Regions from separate parts of the Cytobacillus sp. FSL W8-0315 genome, predicted to be linked through region 1. Evidence: predicted binding sites of a transcription regulator. Region 1 holds the regulator's gene; the other holds the start of a gene.
What was found. The regulator LexA, encoded in region 1, represses DNA repair genes until DNA is damaged. The targets are predictions, from matches to a motif close to CGAACATATGTTCG.

Region 2: MKY20_RS13670 (YolD-like family protein) is a predicted target of LexA. The motif match lies at 1,413-1,426, and genes of this name have one in related genera.

What each region holds. Positions count from the first base shown of each region.
Region 1 is NZ_JBBOOC010000001.1:3,890,151-3,894,288, forward strand. Features, by position in the region: gene tkt (transketolase) at 1-332, opposite strand, end outside; gene MKY20_RS19840 (DUF896 domain-containing protein) at 563-796, opposite strand; gene MKY20_RS19845 (YneB family resolvase-like protein) at 940-1,587, opposite strand; gene yneA (cell division suppressor protein YneA) at 1,597-1,929, opposite strand; gene lexA (transcriptional repressor LexA) at 2,085-2,708, shown strand; gene MKY20_RS19860 (DUF4257 domain-containing protein) at 2,994-3,278, shown strand; gene MKY20_RS19865 (hypothetical protein) at 3,604-3,966, shown strand; gene MKY20_RS19870 (CBO0543 family protein) at 4,104-4,138, opposite strand, start outside.
Region 2 is NZ_JBBOOC010000001.1:2,650,395-2,654,532, forward strand. Features, by position in the region: gene MKY20_RS13665 (FUSC family protein) at 1-1,309, opposite strand, end outside; gene MKY20_RS13670 (YolD-like family protein) at 1,451-1,789, shown strand; gene MKY20_RS13675 (tetratricopeptide repeat protein) at 1,896-2,387, shown strand; gene MKY20_RS13680 (GNAT family N-acetyltransferase) at 2,814-3,572, shown strand; gene MKY20_RS13685 (YhbD family protein) at 3,772-4,138, shown strand, end outside.

The DNA of each region.
Region 1 (4,138 bases):
ACACCTGGAGTATGGCCATATTCAGGGTGACCTGGCGTCTTGCTTCCCCACTGTCTGAACTCTTTAATGTCATTCATGGAAACATCATAGCCAGAAAGATGAAGAAGGCTGTATAAAAGCATGGAGCCATGTCCAGCAGAAAGGACGAAACGGTCACGGTTGAACCATTCAGGATTTTTCGGGTTATGGTTCATGAAGCGTGTCCAAAGCGTATAAGCCATTGGCGCTGCACCCATCGGCATCCCCGGATGGCCGGAATTCGCCTTTTCAATGGCGTCGATTGATAAAGTACGAATGGAACTGATGGATAGTTCATCTGTGTGATTAAACATTCAATACATCCTTTCGAGTAGTAATTCTTTACTCTTTTAATATTATCGGGTGTCCTTTTTTTTCACAACCAATAGGGTCAGGAAAAGGACAAAAAAGCCGGTTTGTTACTATATTGACACAAAAAGACCCGGCGTATGTAAAAAAAGCGGAGATAGCCGGTAATAGAAGTCATCTCCGCTTTCTATTAAAAGAAGGAATACAGCATTGTGTATCCCTTGCAATTATAATATTAGTGAAGGCGGTTTTTATTTTGGAAGTCTTTTAGCTTTTTCGGAGTTACGTCATTTCCTTTCGGGTCAACGATTGTAACACCTTTAAGCGTGTTCAGCATGCCAGAGCGAAAAGTCTCCAAATACTCTTTGCGGAGAGAAGTCTGTTCTTTTGCTTCTGCTTCTGTTAAACCTGATTCCTTTGCCTTCTTTGCCAGTTCATTAATTCGGGCAAGTTTTTGTTTTGGCAGCATATATTAAAGCTCCTTTATATCAAAAGTTTACCTTTGGATATTCTGATAGAAGTTTTTATTATACAATAGCTTCAGATATGGAACAATACTGAAACTCAACTGCCATCATACTAAAAAAGAACACTTTTGACAAGAAAAGTGCTCTATTCAACAAGTGATTCCATATACTCTTTATACCTTCTGTGGACTGTTGCTTTTGAGATATTATAGCCAAAGCCTCTGAGTGTTGCAGCAATCTCTGCAAATGTTAACTCGTTTTTCCTTAGCCGGACAATTTCCTCTATCGGCACCTCTATTCTTTCCCTGCCGCCATTTGTTCCCTGATTGCTTAAGTTCTTCTCGGGGCGGTATCCCTTATCAACAGCCCGCTGCATGCCGCGTCTAATTTTGATGTTATGAAGCTTTCTCTGATATTCTTCTACCATCCCAACAATGTTCAGCACCATCGAATCTGATTCCGAAAGCTCGAGCTGGCCGTTATTCGAAATGCTGTACAGCTGAACTTCTTCCTTTAGGATGCAATGGAGTATCGCTATCTTTGCATTACCCCGCCCCAGCCTGGTTTCATCCTGAATGAGGACAACCTTGATATCCTTTTCTTTAATTAAGTCTAAAAGCTCCAATATACCGTCTCTTTCAAGGTCATATCCACTGGCCTGTTCGCGTATCACCTTGACTACTTCAAAATCATGCTTTTTCGCCAGATTCACCAGCTCTTCTTCCTGTCTTGAAAGGGACGTTTCCTGAGTATCCTTTGTTGTACTAACCCTGCAGTAAATAATTGCTTTCATAACTTCTCCTTATTCATAAAAGTCTGAACTGGCAAGCTCTTTATAAGGCTCGTCATCCAGTGCTTTTACTGGAATAACAATTTCATCGCCCGGAAAAATCCTGCCTGCCGCTATCTCATTATTTTGTTCGACCCAATTAATAAATTGATCTGTAGACAGCGAATGTTCAGCCGAAAAACTCTCAGCAATTTCCCATAAAGAGTCACCTTCTGCAACAGTGACTTTCACAAACTTTTCCGTATCAGGTGTCTCTATCTGAATGAGCATAATAAACGATGCTGTCAGGCTTAAAACGAAGAGAATAATAGCATAAGAATATGATTTCCACAATTTTTTCAGCATGATATACCACCTCTAAAAGAATGTATGTTCGCATTTGATGTTTTTATTATAGACCGAACATTTGTTTTGTGTCAATAAAAATTCGAACTTATGTTTGTATCATATGGTAATTGATGCTATAATTGAGACAACAAAAACATACGAGGTGCGTAAAGATGGTGAAATTATCAAAAAGGCAGCAAGATATATTAGAGTTTATTAAAGAGGAAGTTAAATTGAGAGGCTATCCGCCTTCTGTAAGGGAGATCGGGGAAGCAGTCGGCCTGGCTTCAAGCTCAACAGTTCACGGCCATCTCGCCCGTCTTGAAAGCAAAGGGCTGATCCGCAGAGATCCTACTAAACCGCGCGCCATTGAAATTTTAGATCTGGACGAGTCTTCTCACATCCCTAAGGTCAGTGCAGTCAATGTTCCGATCGTCGGTAAAGTAACTGCAGGGCAGCCGATAACAGCCATTGAAAATGTTGAAGAATACTTCCCTCTTCCAGAAAGAATGGCACCAGCTGATGAGCATGTATTCATGCTTGAAATCATGGGGGAAAGTATGATTGAAGCCGGAATCCTTGATGGCGACTATGTCATCGTCAAACAGCAGAGCACTGCTAATAATGGAGATATCGTGGTTGCCATGACAGAGGAAGATGAAGCAACTGTCAAAAGATTCTTTAAAGAAAAAGACTATATCCGGCTTCAGCCGGAAAACTCTACAATGGAACCTATCATCCTTCGAAATGTTTCCATCCTTGGCAAAGTTATAGGTGTATACCGCCATATGCATTAATAGAATGATAAAAAGCAGGCAGCCACTGCCTGCTTTTTATTTTTTCCAATTTTAAGAAGGTTATCAGTTCCTATTACCTGATGCTATTAGTGAAATCATACGAAAGTAACTGATACCTTTTCTGTTGGTACTAAGTTGCAGTCATGTATGACTATTTTATTATTCAGAAAATTCGGTATTTTTATGCATATTATTTTATAGCCACTTTCTATATAATGGTAATACACCGAGAATCAACCTAAGGTCGCTTGTCCAAAATCTCGACTTTAGGAGTGTGAAGAAAAAATGTTTTTGAACATTACCTTCGCTTTGTTGATTGGTGGGCTGGTCGGTGTCGTTGGACATATTCGGAAAGAAGGCAAAATGGTCAAACCCAGAAGGACAAAAAAATTCATCTATCTGGGGGTCTTTGAAGAAGTAATCATGGGGGCTTTAGCGGCTGTTTTTTTGGTCGTATCTTCAGATCCTGACTCTGCCTTAAAGGTAGTGCTCCTTGCGGTAATTGCAGGATTTGGAGGAGATGCACTGCTGACATGTCTCGATTTCCTAAAGATCAGACATAAAGAATAGAGAGATGCAGGGAAATACAAATTAGTTAAAACCTCGTTCACTTAGAAACGGGGTTTTTGTATTTTAGCTATGTAAAAACCCCCTGCTCATGCAAACAGAGTGTTTTCGAATTTTTAAAGTAATTGCTCATGTAGTGTTCGTTGCTCCAAGGGATGTACTTGCGTACGAAACATAAATACTAATCCTTGCCGTTAGAAATCCTCTTTAACTATTTTTTCAAAACTGCTCCTTCTGCTGAACCAATGGGCAATTAAGTATAGTGAAACTAAGATAAAAAAGGAATAAGCAAAGGCCCAATGGATTTTTTTATATAAGTGCAGCATTGGTGTTTTATATCTTTCACAAACCCTTGAAAACAGGACTAAACCGGCTAGCAACCATATTTATTCTTATCTTAGCTTTAGGGAATATTGTGACTGGCTTTATACCAGCAGATATAAATCTATTTTGGCATTCAATAGCAGCTCAACTTGACATGATAACTGTTTTGCCCGGTCTTTGGCTATACGCAAAATCTTTAGAAATTGGAAAACGCTGGACTCAATACTGTTTAGTTACATTACTAGTCATAGTCACACTCAATATGTTAATAATTTTCATCCCTATGCACGCCGGTCTATTGCAAAGGTTATTCTATTTAGTGATTTTCATATGGGGCACTGTACTGGCGTTTATTTTAAGTAAATGATTTGTTGCCACGCCTTTATCGCCTGAGCTCTTAATTCTTATTCTTAATTTACGCCCCCTGCCTTGGTTAAATTAGTCGTCTAACACAGAATCCTTACTATTAATATTTCTCGGGGGGAACCTAGATATTTCAACTCGTTACACCAGACCTTTTTTAAACCAAAATATATATA
Region 2 (4,138 bases), 1.2 Mb from region 1:
TCGATTCGGTACCGAGCAAAACAATAAAAGCTGTTAAAAGAACCCAATAAGGCTGGTCAGGCGAAAGAATCTGGCCGGCAATGATGGAAATGATTGCAGCAGTCAATGCCTGAAAAGCTTTTTTGGTGGAAGGTTTGATGCCCTTATCTTCTTCAGATGGTTCATCTTCAGTGTCGCCTTCAGCTGCCTCTTCAGATAATTTAATCTCATTGTCTTTCATTTTATGAAGTGCCTGCTGTATGGTTATGCCGCCCTCGATGACATGGTTCGCAATGGACTCGATCCGCCTGATCAGAAACAGCCATCCTGCAGGTTTGTCTTCCCGGCTGAACAAATCAATAATAAGCAGGCGGAGGGCCTGAACAGCAAGCTCTGCTTCACGCAGATTTTGTTCTTCATATTGTTGGGCAAGAACTTCAGCATCGCGAAGAGAACGGGTTACCCAAACCAGGAGTTTTCTCAGCTCATCAATTTCAAGGGCATTTGCTTTTTTTAAGCTTCTAATTGAGTCTGTCAGTGTTTCAATCAGCATACCTGCATCAAATATATATAACCTCAGCTGAGTAGAGGTCAGCCCAGGCCATAATTTTTGAACATCTTCATCATTTATATACTCCGAAACCATGACAGCATAATCCCTGAGCTTCAGCACGTTTCTCCCCAATTCCTCCCGCTGCTGAGGAGTCATTTCCTTGGCTTGCATCCCCTCAATTAAGAGATTGAACGTAAAATTACTTTGGAAATGAAAGGAGCGAATGCTTCTTTTCAGGTTTTTCGCGGTGTCCTGAAAAAGGATGAAATTGAACAGGAAAGCATACGCGATCCCAATCCAAATGCCGAAGTAGAAGGATGGAAGCTGACTGCCTGATAGTTTTAAAATAGACGCGAAATAAAGTGTCATGAATGCAATCATGCATAGAGAAAAATACCGCACTCCAAAGCGGGTCAAATAAAAGCTTAAGAAGATTAACAGAACCATTGCAATATCGATAAAGACCGTGCTTCCCGCCAATAGGGAACCGCTCGATACCCCTGCCATGGCTGAAAGTCCAAGCAGGCCAGTTGTGAGCATTTTACCTTTTTTGGAGTCATCCATGACAATCATGATGCCAAGCATGCCTGCCATTCCGGACACTATCGCCGGAGTGAGAGCGGCATCAGCACCAGCCAATTGCATGATGAACAAAGTCGTAAAGACTGAAGCCATTAAACTTAAAGTGGCCCGTCCTGCTTTTTGAAATCGGATAAGCCCGGGATCGGATGCCAGCAAACGTCCGAGCCACCGGTGTTTTATAGGAAACTGCTTCATTGTTTCACCAATCTTTTCAGAGAGTTAAAGATTATTTTACCACTCGTACTTTTATTATCCAAATGAACCAGCTTGAGATTTTGTGCTTTACAGGTTTAAAAACAGAACAAATGTTCTATAATAAGAATGGAGGGATTTACTATGCCGCTAAAAGACAGAGGGAAAATAAAATGGCAGCCAGCCCACTTCATGCCGGAACACCGGGCGATGCTAAGAAAATTGGAAACTGAACAAATGGCACAGGACAAGCCGCTTATAGATGAATATGAATTGGAGGACTATGAAAACAAAATTCACTATGCAATGGAATATGCCTTCTTTCTAATAGTAAAAGTCTGGCGGGAGGGATTATTCCACGAATATACAGGGAGGGTAAACAGGCTGGACGGCATCGGCAGAAAAATTTATCTGGAATTGGAAGATGGGTTTCTTGAGAAGGTCATGTTTGATGAAATAGCTTCGGTTGAAGTGAAAGAATAGTGCAGCGAGACATAATTCAATTTTTGCAGAAAAGTTAAAGCTTTACCATACCCATTATTTGCAATTTTTAGATATAATAGAAAGAAAGCGGTGATCGGAGGTACATATGAGCACGGACTTAGAAAAAGCGATTGTACTTCGCAATCTCGGGAAATACAAAGATTCCAGCCTTCTGCTTGTGAAATTGGCTGAAGAGTTTCCCCTAAACCCAGTGATTCATTATCATTGTGCCTGGAGTTTTGACGTTCTAGGGGAGGAATCGAAAGCTGTTTCTCATTATGAAAAAGCGATCGAACTTGGGCTGCCTGAATCTGATCTGCCAGGTGCCATTTTGGGTCTTGGGAGCACATACCGGACTCTTGGGGAATATGAAAAATCAAAGATGGTGTTCGAGAAAGGAATCTCCCAGTTTCCGGCTAATCGTGCAATCCAGGTGTTTTATTCCATGACGCTCCATAATTTAGGCCAGCACAGCGAGGCAATGGAGATGCTCCTAAAGTGTGTGGCCGAAACTTCTGATGACCCGGAAGTTTTGCAATATAAAAAAGCAATTACTTTTTATGCAGACAAACTTGATGAAATATTTGATAAAGATTAGAAAAAGGATTTCCCAAAATACATGATATGACGGCGGAGAATAATTCAAACATCTCTGATTTATTAGAGGTAATTTTAATGAATGGTTAATTGCTATAATAGATGATCTTAAAAGGTCAGACGGCGGCCGTATCCTTTATCCATTCGATGAAAGAGACTGCTATCTTCAAAATGGAGTCTCTTATATATCTGCAGGTGCCAAAAGCGGAAAATGACCGTAGTTTCCTCCAATTTGATAAGTGGAAGAGTATGAAAAGAAGGTTTCCAAGGTTATTTCTCAACATGGCCGGAATTTCCTGTGTGCTTATGATAACAGCAGTACCCTTTGAATTAAAGAATAATTAATACGCTGCCATGATCTGCTTATTACAGATAAAGAATATAAATTTTTGCAAAACTAAAGTGTTTGCTATATTAGGAGAAGCCGATGGAAAAAATCACTTTTAATAATATCCATAAACCGGGACACACAGTACTGGAAAATGAACTTTTTATTCACAACCATAACCCTGACATGCTCCTTCAGTATGACAGCAACTTTATTGCTTTTAAAAGAATGCCTTCTGTTCAAGAGTTTGAGGAGGCACATCAATATTTAAGAACTTTTCATCAAAAATATGGCCAAAAGCATGTAAGATTTTATTTTCCTGATGACGAGGAGCTTACCGGAGAACTTCTGGCCAGCTTTGAGAAGGATGTTGATTTTACGGTTGGTTATTTAGAATTATTTGCGATTCATCCAGCTGATTTTCCTGATGTTCAGGAAAAGGATGAAATTACTGTCGAAAATGTTACGGATGAAACATGGAATGATTATCTGGAATTTCAGCATGAGCAGGATTCGGTTTACGGGATTAATTATGCCGAGAAAAAGAAAGGTCAGCATTTAAGGAATTTTAACGATGAAAGGATTAAGCAGTTCATTGCATATTATAAAGGGAAAGCTGCCGGATCAGTAGATGTAATTATCAAGGAATACACAGCTGAAATTGATGGATTGATGGTCCATGAGGATTTTCAGAAAAAGGGCATCGGCAGGCGCCTGCAGAAATGCGTGATGGATCAGTTTCAGGATAAAACCATCATACTTATTGCAGATGGAGAAGATACTCCAAAGGAAATGTACCGCAGGCAAAATTATCAGTATCTTGGAAAGCAGTATAACCTATTAAAAATATACGAATGAAGAGAAGCCTGGTTCTATAGAGAGCCAGGTCTTTTTGTTTAAATAGAACACTGTTTTATAAAGGGGAGTTCATCCTGGATTGATTTCATGGTGTAAAATCGGGATTTTGTCGAAAAACCTCGGAAAAAAATGAATAATACAATATTCTTAACGTAACAGTGTTATGTTACAATCATACCATCGGAAAGGAGACCTGGAATTGAGCGATGAATTAATTTCAAAAAAAGAAGTCCTTGATTTAACTGGAATTTCTTATGGGCAGCTTTATCGGTGGAAAAGGAAAAGCCTGATACCGGAGGATTGGTTTGTCAGAAAATCAACTTTTACAGGGCAGGAGACATTTTTCCCAAAAGAGAAAATTCTGGAGCGAGTCGATAAAATACAAAAGATGAAGGATAGCCTTTCACTGGATGAGCTGGCAGATTTGTTTTCCTTGAATGCTTCGAATCTGAAGCTGACAAAGGAAAGCCTGATTGCTAAAGGGATAGCTTCTGAACCGGTTATGAATATCTTTCTCGAGACACAGGGAGAGCTTAACGAATTCAATTACCATGAGATTTTGAAGC